DNA from 3 places in the Arthrobacter sp. TmT3-37 genome. Region 3 is predicted to be linked to each of the others. Evidence: riboswitches for the same ligand, from Rfam matches in the RefSeq annotation. Region 3 holds a riboswitch; each other region holds the start of a gene.
The links. Region 3 has a riboswitch for S-adenosylmethionine ahead of ACX80U_RS16590 (bifunctional o-acetylhomoserine/o-acetylserine sulfhydrylase). Riboswitches for the same ligand answer to the same signal wherever they lie in the genome.
Positions count from the first base shown of each region.

Region 1: it holds a riboswitch for S-adenosylmethionine, as region 3 does, so the genes downstream of both, ACX80U_RS07975 (ABC transporter substrate-binding protein) here and ACX80U_RS16590 (bifunctional o-acetylhomoserine/o-acetylserine sulfhydrylase) in region 3, are expected to answer to the same signal.
Region 2: it holds a riboswitch for S-adenosylmethionine, as region 3 does, so the genes downstream of both, ACX80U_RS06270 (AmiS/UreI family transporter) here and ACX80U_RS16590 (bifunctional o-acetylhomoserine/o-acetylserine sulfhydrylase) in region 3, are expected to answer to the same signal.

Region 1 is NZ_JBTNDU010000004.1:191,902-195,167, forward strand. Features, by position in the region: gene ACX80U_RS07970 (amino acid ABC transporter permease) at 1-613, opposite strand, end outside; gene ACX80U_RS07975 (ABC transporter substrate-binding protein) at 624-1,541, opposite strand; SAM riboswitch class IV at 1,706-1,823, opposite strand; gene ACX80U_RS07980 (aminodeoxychorismate lyase) at 1,931-2,809, opposite strand; gene yjfF (galactofuranose ABC transporter, permease protein YjfF) at 2,867-3,266, opposite strand, start outside.
Region 2 is NZ_JBTNDU010000003.1:259,415-262,680, forward strand. Features, by position in the region: gene ACX80U_RS06265 (acyl-CoA dehydrogenase family protein) at 1-704, opposite strand, end outside; gene ACX80U_RS06270 (AmiS/UreI family transporter) at 800-1,417, opposite strand; SAM riboswitch class IV at 1,457-1,568, opposite strand; gene pdxS (pyridoxal 5'-phosphate synthase lyase subunit PdxS) at 1,807-2,721, shown strand; gene ACX80U_RS06280 (GNAT family N-acetyltransferase) at 2,970-3,266, opposite strand, start outside.
Region 3 is NZ_JBTNDU010000017.1:43,434-46,699, forward strand. Features, by position in the region: gene ACX80U_RS16580 (DUF1540 domain-containing protein) at 25-312, shown strand; gene ACX80U_RS16585 (VOC family protein) at 390-1,031, opposite strand; SAM riboswitch class IV at 1,175-1,291, shown strand; gene ACX80U_RS16590 (bifunctional o-acetylhomoserine/o-acetylserine sulfhydrylase) at 1,373-2,692, shown strand; gene metX (homoserine O-acetyltransferase MetX) at 2,699-3,266, shown strand, end outside.

The DNA.
Region 1 (3,266 bases), on a different contig from region 3:
GCGAGAGGTTGCCGGTGTTGCTCGCGGCGTCGTTGCCCACCCGGAAGAGCTCGCGTTCACTGGCGACGAGGCCGATGAAGTAGATGAGCGACGACTCCTTGATGAGCGAGATGAACTGGTTGACCAGGGCGGGCAGCACGCGCCGCACGCCCTGGGGCACCACCACGAGCTGCATGGATGCGCCGTAGCTGAAGCCCAGCGCACGCGAGGCCTCCAGCTGACCCTTCTCCACGCTCTGGATGCCGGAGCGGAAGATCTCCCCGATGTAGGCCGAGGCGATCAGCGACAGGGCGAGGATGCCCAGCGGGTAGGGGCTGGTGCTGCCCGTGACCTGCCGGAGGATGGGACCGAGGCCCAGTCCGATGAGCAGGATGATCACGACGGCGGGGAGGCCGCGGAAGATGTCCGTGTAGATGCGTGCGATCCACCGGAGCACCCGGTTGCGGGAGATCCCCATGATCGCGAGGAGCATGCCGACGATCGTCCCGATGATCCCCGAGGCCAGGGCGAGCAGGAGGGTGTTGGGCAGTCCGACGGTCAGGAGGTCCGGCAGGACCGCGGCCATCGCCTCCCAGTCGAAGAACGTCTTGCCGAGCTGTTCGAGGGCATCCATGCAGGGCCGGCTACTTTACGTCCACGGCTTTGCTGCCGGGCTTCCAGTCGGTGGGCATCTCGCGGTCCGGGTACCACTCCTTGGTGAGCTCGGACCAGGTGCCGTCGGCGATCACCGCGTCGAGGCCCGCGTTGAGGGCGTCGATGAGGGGCTGGTTGTCGCTGTTGACCGCGTACGCCGTGAAGTTCTCCGTGTTGATGATGGTCTCGGCGATCGTGGTGTCGTCGCCCTCCTTCACCTGGCCGGTGGCCTGCTGCGACGGGGCGACCCAGGCGTCCACCTGCCCGTTCTTCACGTTGGCGTACACCGTGTTGTAGTCCGGGAAGCGCACGGGCTCGAGGCCGAGGGTATTGGAGACGTAGTCGTCCTGGACGGTGCCCTGGACCACGCCGATGCGGGTGCTCTCCGAGAGGGAGTCGAAGCCGCTCACCGAGGAGCCGTTCTTCGTGACGACGGCCATGTAGCCGAAGTCGTAGCCGTTGGTGAAGCCGACGTTCTCGCGGCGGGCCGCCGTCGTCGAGATCGAGGAGGACCCGACGTCGAACTGCTTGTTCTGGACCTGCGCGAGGAGGGCGGAGAAGTCGGTGGAGGCGAACTCGACCTCGAGGTCGAGCTTCTCGCCGATGGCGCGCAGCAGTTCGTTGTCGTAGCCGGTGAAGACACCGTCCTCGAGGAAGATGTTCGGCGGGGCGTCCGAGAGCGTGCCGACGCGCAGGGTGCCGTCGGTGATGAGGCCGAGCCCGGACGTGTCGATCTCGTCGATCGGCGTGGTGTCCTCGGTGGTGTACTGGTCGAGCGACTGCTGGTCGCTGCCGGCCAGGGCGTCGGCGGATTCGGTGGGCGTGCTTCCGCTGTCACTGCCGCAGGAGACGGTCAGGGCGAGGAGCGGCACGGTGAGTGCAGCGAGGACCTTGCGGGAGATGTTCATGGTGTCCTTCATTTCGATGCCGGCCCGGGTGCGGGCGCTGGGTGTTCGGGGATGCCGGATGGCGGCAGGGGGAGGCTGCTGGCTGCTGGGTGACACGCTCGCTGTTCTGGGCTGTGCGCGCTGTGGCGGTGGTGTCCTCCGTCTACCTCGGGACAGGCCGCACGACGCCGTACTTGCCAACCGGGGGACTTGGCCCGGCGGCCGAATCTTCACCTGGAGCACCCCACTACGGGAGAGGGTTGCTGTCCAGCCGGCCAGGGCCGATGGCTGGAACTCTTGATTTCAGGAAAACGGTAGGGCAGCACGAAGCGTCGGGTCAAAACGCGGATGCCGGGAAAGTGGTGTTTGACGTAGCAAAGGGCCCCGGAGGGGCCCTTTTGTGGTGGAGATTACACGAAACGATCCACCAGTCCGGTGAGTTCTGCGGTCAGGGCGGCGGAGGTCCGGAGCTCCGTGCCGTCCAGCGAGAGGACCGGCGCGAGGAGCCGGATGCTCGAGATCAGCCACACGGCGTCGGCGTCGAGGAGGTGGTGCGGTTCCAGCGGTCCGTAGCCGAGCTCCCACCCCTGTTCCCGGGCTGCGGCGAACAGTGCGCTCTGGGAGGTGCCCGCCAGGATGCCGCTCTCGAGCTGCGGCGTGAGGAGCGTCTTCCGACCGTCGCGGTCGTACGCGAGGAGCACGGTGGAGGTGGGGCCCTCGAGGACCTTCCCGTCCGAGGAGATGAAGATGACGTCGTCGGCGCCGTGCGCCTTCGCATGGCGGATGGCGGCCATGTTGACGGCGTAGGAGAGCGTCTTCGCCCCCATCAGCAGCCAGGGAGCACGCTGCGCCACCGTGCTGTCGTAGCCGCGCTCGAGGAACAGCACCTTCAGGCCTGCCTCCCGCTGCGCCAGGGTCGACGCCGGAACGGGTGCCACCGAGACCCAGGCCGTGGCCCGGCCGGCACCCTCGACGCCGCGGGTGGCGACGAGCTTCACGACGGCATGGTCCTCACCCGGTTCCGCTGCCGAGAACTCCCGCAGGCCGGTGCGGATGGCACGGCTCCAGGCCTCGGCGTCGGGCACCGACAGGTCGAGGGCCGCGGCCGACGACGCGAGTCTCGCGAGGTGCGCCTGCTCCTTGCGGGGGGATCCTCCGACGGCGAGGAGCGATTCGAAGATGCCGTCACCGCGGGTGGCGCCCAGATCGGTGGCCAGGAGCTGCGGCTGGGACGCGTCGACGACCCTGCCGTCGTCGTGGGCCGGGTCGAGGAACACGAGAACAGTCATGCGCTCCAGCGTATCGGCTGGGTCGCGGGAGCGGGGCGGACCGGTGCGGCGGGGCCGTCAGGTGAGTCTGGCCTTCCGCGTGAAGAGTTTCTGCAGCAGGATGAAGGCGAGGAGAAGCGCGCCGATCACGATGCGCGTCCACCAGGAACTCAGCGTCCCCTCGTAGGAGATGAAGGTCTGGACGATGCCGAGGATGAGCACCCCGGCGAGGGAGCCGAGGACGTAGCCGTATCCTCCGGTGAGCAGCGTGCCGCCCACGACCACCGCGGCGATCGCGTCCAGTTCCAGGCCCGTGCCCGCCAGGCTGTACCCGGAAAGGCTGTAGAACGAGAAGAGGATCCCGGCCACCGCCGAGCACAGCCCGCTGATCCCGTAGACGAGGACCTTGGTCCGGGGGACGGCGAGTCCCATGAGCAGCGCCGAGGATTCGCCGCCGCCGATCGCGTACACCGTCCGG
Region 2 (3,266 bases), on a different contig from region 3:
TACTTGAACCGGGTGTCGAAGTCGATGACGTTCCCGGCCTCGACGCGGGCGCGGTCGAAGGTGGACGTACCCGAGCCGGTGGTCTGCTGGCCGAAGCCGTCCCAGTCGTCCCCGTGCGTGACGCCCTCCTGGTGCGTGCTGACCACCGCGATGACCTTGACACCGTTGTCCGTCCGCTGGGCGAACGTGTCGATCCAGTCCGCGAAGATGCTGCCGGTCGAGTAGTACTTCGTGCCGCTGATGCGGAAGTCGCCGTGGGTGCTGCCCGGGTCCGGGCTCACCTTGGTGATCACGTCACCGATGGTGACGGTGCCGACCTCCGTCCAGGAGTTGCCCACGATCTCGCCGTCCACGAAGCGCTGGAGCCATACGTCGCGCTGGGGACCGGCGGACACGAGGCGGTCCTCGACGAACGCGAAGTGGGCGCGCAGCGCCTGGGGGATGTTCGAATCGGCGGCGGCCAGTTCGGTGAGGAGGCGGAACAGCTGCGGGAGCGAGGCGCCGAACCCGCCGGCGGCGACCGGTACCCGCAGCGCCCCGAATCCGGCGTCGATCAGGGCGCGGATCTCCTTCCGGGGGAGCTCGTGCTCCTGTTCGCGGCGCGATGCGCCGTCCGCGATGCGTGCGAAGAGGGGCCGGAAGCGGGCCGCGAGGAGTTCGTAGTCGGCGTCCGCGGTGGGATGGGTGTGCGTCAGGGTGGTCATGGTGGGCCTTCCGATCGGGCTGGGAGTGGGGCTGGGAGTGGGGCTGGGAGTGGGGCTGGGGGGAGAGGTGGCAGGACGGGAGCGGGGCGAGGAGATCAGGCGTGGACGGCGACCCGGGGGGCGGCCGCCCTCGCCGTACGGGAACCGGCGACGCCGGCGCCGACGAACAGTGCGCCGATGACGGCCGCGGCGGCGACGGCGGAGGCTCCGCCGGCCGGCCAAGCCCCGTTGAGGCCGAGGACGGCGGGGATCACGGTGCTGGCGGTTCCGACCAGGATCGCGCTCCAGCCGGTGACCCGGGCGAGGCGGACGGCGTCGAGGGCGAGGATCAGGAAGAACAGACCCCACAGCACCGCCCACGCGAGCCAGAGCACCGAGCCGAGCGGGTCGGTGTCCAGCGACGTGGCCGCGAAGACGACGGCGAGCACGGCGACGAGCCCGCAGAACCAGCCGACGCCGGCGGAGCCCAGGCCCGCGACGGAGCCGAGACCCACGTACAGGTAGGTGAGCCCGAAGAGGAAGATCCCGCTCGCCGTGCTGAACGCGGCAGGATCCGGCGCCCCGGTCGCTGCGACGACCGTTGCGAGGACGAGCTGGAGCACACCGACCGCGAGATTGAGGAATCCCGCGTCCCGTGGCGGGACCCGGCCGAGGAGGCCGAGTCCGTTGATCAGAAGGGCTGCTCCCGAGAGCAGCAGGCAGATGTACGACATGGATGTCCCATCGACGGGACGCGGAACCGCTGGAGGTCCGCGCCGTGCTTGCCCCGCGCTGATGCACGGGGCCGGATCTTCACCTGGGGCACCCCGCCACGGAGGGGGTTGCCGTCCGACGAGCCAGGGCTTCGCGTCGGAACTCTTGATCTGTGGCTCCGAGCGTAGGCGGCATATCGTCCGCTTTCCAGCAGGACGACGCGGCATTCCGCCGCGTGACGCCGTGTGACGCTGCCGCATCGCTGCCGGATCGCTGCCGTGCGCGGTCCCGCGCCGGGGTCCGGAGCCCGCGGGAACGGCCGGGACCGGGGCGGCGGCCGCGACCGGAAGGGCGTCCTGCGGCGGCGTATCATGAAGGGTCAGCTTTTATCTACCTTTAGGGGCAAGTCGTGTCCACCGTTGAAGACAATTCGGCAACCACAGCACAGACCGGCGGCAACCGGGTCAAGCGCGGGATGGCCGAAATGCTCAAGGGCGGCGTCATCATGGATGTCGTCACAGCAGAGCAGGCCCGCATCGCCGAAGACGCCGGTGCGGTAGCGGTCATGGCGCTCGAACGGGTTCCCGCGGACATCCGCGCCCAGGGCGGCGTGTCCCGCATGAGCGATCCCGACATGATCGACAGCATCATCGAGGCCGTCTCCATCCCGGTCATGGCCAAGGCCCGGATCGGCCACTTCGTGGAGGCGCAGGTCCTGCAGTCCCTCGGGGTCGACTACATCGACGAGTCCGAGGTCCTCACGCCCGCCGACTACGCGAACCACATCGACAAGTGGAAGTTCACCGTCCCCTTCGTCTGCGGTGCGACCAACCTCGGTGAGGCACTGCGGCGCATCACCGAGGGCGCTGCGATGATCCGCTCGAAGGGCGAGGCCGGCACCGGCGACGTCTCGAACGCTACGATGCACATGCGCACCATCCGCGCGGAGCTGAACCGCCTCTCCTCCATGGCCGAGGACGAGCTGTACGTCGCCGCGAAGGAACTCCAGGCGCCCTACGAGCTGGTGAAGGAGGTCGCCTCCGCCGGTCGACTCCCCGTGGTCCTGTTCACCGCCGGCGGCATCGCGACCCCGGCGGACGCGGCCATGATGATGCAGCTCGGCGCGGACGGCGTCTTCGTCGGCTCCGGCATCTTCAAGTCGGGCAACCCGGCCGAACGCGCCAACGCGATCGTCCAGGCGACCACGTTCCACGACGATCCGGACATGATCGCCAAGGTCTCGCGCGGTCTGGGCGAGGCCATGGTCGGCATCAACGTCGACGAGATCCCGCAGCCGCACCGCCTCGCCGAGCGCGGCTGGTAGCAGCACAGCACGGGCAGTGCAGAGGAACGCGGCCGGCAGCCCCCGGTCCTCTGCCGTTTCCCGCGGCGACGGCGTCAGTGCCTCGCGGGGCCTCGCGGTCCCCGAGGAGGTCCCCGAGGATGTCCTCGGCCGTCGCCCCGAACGCCCGGGCGCGGTCCCGCCGGGACCGGGCCCACGCACCTCCGACATCACCGTCGGCGGGGGGACGCGGCTCGGCTGTCATGCGTCCACCGTCGGGCCGCAGCCGGTCAGAGGTGCAGCGCGTAGGTCCTGCCGCGGCCGAGCAGTGTGAAGCCCCGCTTCGAGAAGAACTCGTAGCCCTGCGGTGTGGCGTTGACGGCGAGGTCCACCGCACCGGCCTGCAGTGCGGCCCGCGCCGTGGCGCTCAGCAGGGCCGTGGCGAGCCCGCGCCGCTGGTGGTCCGGGAGCACCTCGAGGTTGCGGACACCGCCGAGGCGTCGCAGGCCCGTGACGCCGGACGGGTAGAACGAGTACGCGGCTCCGGAGATGCTGCCGCCTTCCCCACTCCGTGTCACGGCATGCCA
Region 3 (3,266 bases):
TCACCGGACCAGCCAGGAGGAATCATGAGCGTCGTCACCAGTGTCTCTGAATGCAGCGTCCACAACTGCTCCTTCAACCACGACGGCTGCACGGCCGTCGCCATCACCGTGTCGGGCAGCGAGGAACACGCGTCCTGCGCCACGTTCATCGACACGTCCATCAGCGGCGGACTGCCCAAGATGCTCGCGCACGTCGGAGCGTGCCAGCGATCCGAGTGCAGCTACAACCACGACCTGCTGTGCAGCGCCCCGGCCGTCAAGGTGGGCCCCGGCGCCGAGGCCGCGGACTGCCTGACCTACACCCACGCCTGATCACTCCTCACCACAGCAGCGACACAGCAGAAGGGACCGGACATCATGTCCGGTCCCTTCTGCGTCCGCGGCGGAGGTCAGATCTCGATCCGGCCGTCGGCGGTCTCGAAGGTCACGGACATGATGCCCGGGGTTCCGTTGGGTGCGATCCACTGGACCTGGACGCCGTCGAGCGTCTCCTCGACCTCCGTGCCGAGCCATTCCGTGACGCGCTCGGACGAGCCGGCGATGGTGAGGCAGTCCAGCTTGACCGTTGCAGGACGGGCCTTCGACGGGTGCAGGGACTCGGTGCCCTCGTCCCAGCGGAGCAGATAGGGCACCTGCGGATCCGCGATGAGGCCCTTGATGCCGATCTGCTGCCAGGTCAGCTCCTGGCCGTCCGGGAACTTGCGGTTGCCGGGAACCGCACCGCGGCCGAGCCGCTCCTCGAAGGGTCCCAGGTCGTCGACGGCGACGCACCAGCCCATCCAGCCTCCACCGGCCTCGGAACGCGCCCGCACGGCCTGGCCGAACGGCGCCTTGTCCGACGCGGGGTGGTTGAGGACCTCGACGACCTCCAGGTACTGGCCGTTGACCAGCGGGAAGATCATGTTGCGGGTGCCGAAGCGGGGGTGCACACCGCCCTTCACCGGTTCCATGCCGAGCCTGGCCGAGATCCGGTCGGCGGTCGCAGCAAGTCCATCGGGTTCGCAGGCATAAGAGACGTGGTCCAGGCGCATGCCGATATTTTGGCACTAAGTGATCTGCGTCTCGACTAAGGCTTGCCTTACCCGTTCGACCGACCGCAGAAGGGGGTGAGCCGCTCCTTCACGGAGGGTCACACGGGTTGCCGGATGCGCCCCGATGGGCTTTCATGAATGCAGGTCATGAGTGCCAGCACGAAGCCCCGGCTTGCTGGCCGGCAACCCTCCAACCGCGGTGGGGTGCCCCGGGTGAAGACCAGGTTCGGCGCCACACCGGCGCCGTGCAAGCGCGGGCTCCTGCGGGCCCGGTCTCCTGGAACGGCGTCCACCGACGGGAGCATCGGAACCCGGCCGAGCCCCTTCCTACAGGGAGCACCATGTCCGACGATTGGTCCTTCGAGACACGCCAGATCCACGCCGGCCAGGTGCCGGACACCGCCACGGGAGCGCGTGCGCTGCCCATCTACCAGACGTCGTCATTCGTCTTCCCGAGTGCCGAGAGCGCCGCGAACCGGTTCTCGCTGACGGAACTCGCGCCCATCTACACGCGCATCGGCAATCCCACGCAGGAAGCGGTGGAGACGCGGATCGCGAGCCTCGAGGGCGGCGTCGGCGCGCTGCTCCTGGCCTCCGGCCAGGCGGCGGAGACCTTCGCGGTGCTGAACATCGCCGAGGCGGGTGACCACATCGTGGCGAGCCCGAGCCTCTACGGCGGCACGTACAACCTCTTCAAGCACACGCTGAAGAGGTTCGGCATCGAGACGACCTTCGTCGAGGACCCCGACGACCTCGAGCAGTGGCGCGACGCCGTCCGGCCGAACACCAAGCTCTTCTTCGGGGAAGTCGTGTCCAACCCACGGCAGGACGTCCTGAACATCGAGGGCATCAGCGCCGTCGCCCACGAGAGCGGGATCCCCCTGATCGTGGACAACACGCTGTCCACGCCGTACCTGATCCGGCCCATCGAATGGGGCGCCGACATCGTGGTGCACTCCGCGACGAAGTACCTCGGGGGCCATGGCAATGCCATCGCCGGCGTCATCGTCGATTCGGGGAACTTCGACTTCGCCCAGTACCCCGAGCGCTTCCCGGGCTTCAACAGCCCGGACGAGAGCTACCACGGACTCGTCTACGCGCGGGACCTCGGTGTCGGCAGCGCCCTCGGCGCGAACCTCGCCTACATCCTCAAGGCCCGCGTCCAGTTGCTGCGCGACCTCGGCTCGTCCGTGTCGCCGTTCAACGCCTTCCTCATCGCGCAGGGCCTGGAGACCCTCAGCCTGCGCGTGGAGCGCCACGTGCAGAACGCCCAGGCCGTCGCCGAGTGGCTCGAGGGGCACGACGACGTCGAGCGCGTCTCCTATGCGGGCCTCGCCTCGAGTCCCTGGTACGAACGCGGCAGGAAGTACGGGCGGAACAACGGCACGGGCGCGATCGTCAGCTTCGACATCGTCGGGGGACTCGAGGCCGGCAAGCGCTTCGTCGACGGGCTGGAACTCCACTCGCACGTCGCGAACGTGGGCGATGTGCGCTCGCTCGTGATCCACCCGGCGTCCACGACCCACAGCCAGCTGGGGGCGGAGGCGCAGCTGACCGCCGGAGTGCGCCCGGGCCTCGTGCGCCTCTCCGTGGGCCTCGAGAACATCACCGACATCCTCGCCGACCTCGACGCGGGCTTCCGCGCCGCCAAAGGAGCCTAGCCCTTCGTGACGACCTACCCTCCTGCTCCGCTGCACCCCGGGATCGACGGCGCACGCCCTCCGGGGGACGGGCTCCTGCGCATCGCGCCGATCGGTCCGCTGGCCCTGGAGACGGGCGGCACGCTGCCGGACGTGCAGCTCGCCTTCGAGACCTGGGGCCGGCTGAACCGGGACGGGTCGAACGCCGTGCTCGTGCAGCATGCCCTGACCGGCAGCTCGCACGTGGCACGCGGCGACTCGGAGGAGGAGGGCTGGTGGGATTCGCTCGTGGGTCCCGGCCGCACGGTGGACACCGACCGGTACTTCGTGGTGTCGATCAACATGCTGGGAGGCTGCTACGGCTCGACGGGGCCGGCCAGCCTCGCGCCCGACGGGACGCCGTGGGGTTCGCGCTTCCCCCTGATCACCATCCGGGACTCCGTCCGGGCCGAGGCCCTGCTGGCCGACCGGCTCGGCATCGGCCGGTGGCACTCGGTCCTCGGCGGCTCGATGGGCGGGGCGCGCGCCCTCGAATGGGCACTCATGTATCCGCAGCGCGTTCAGCGCTGCGCCGTCATCGCCTGCACCGCCGCCA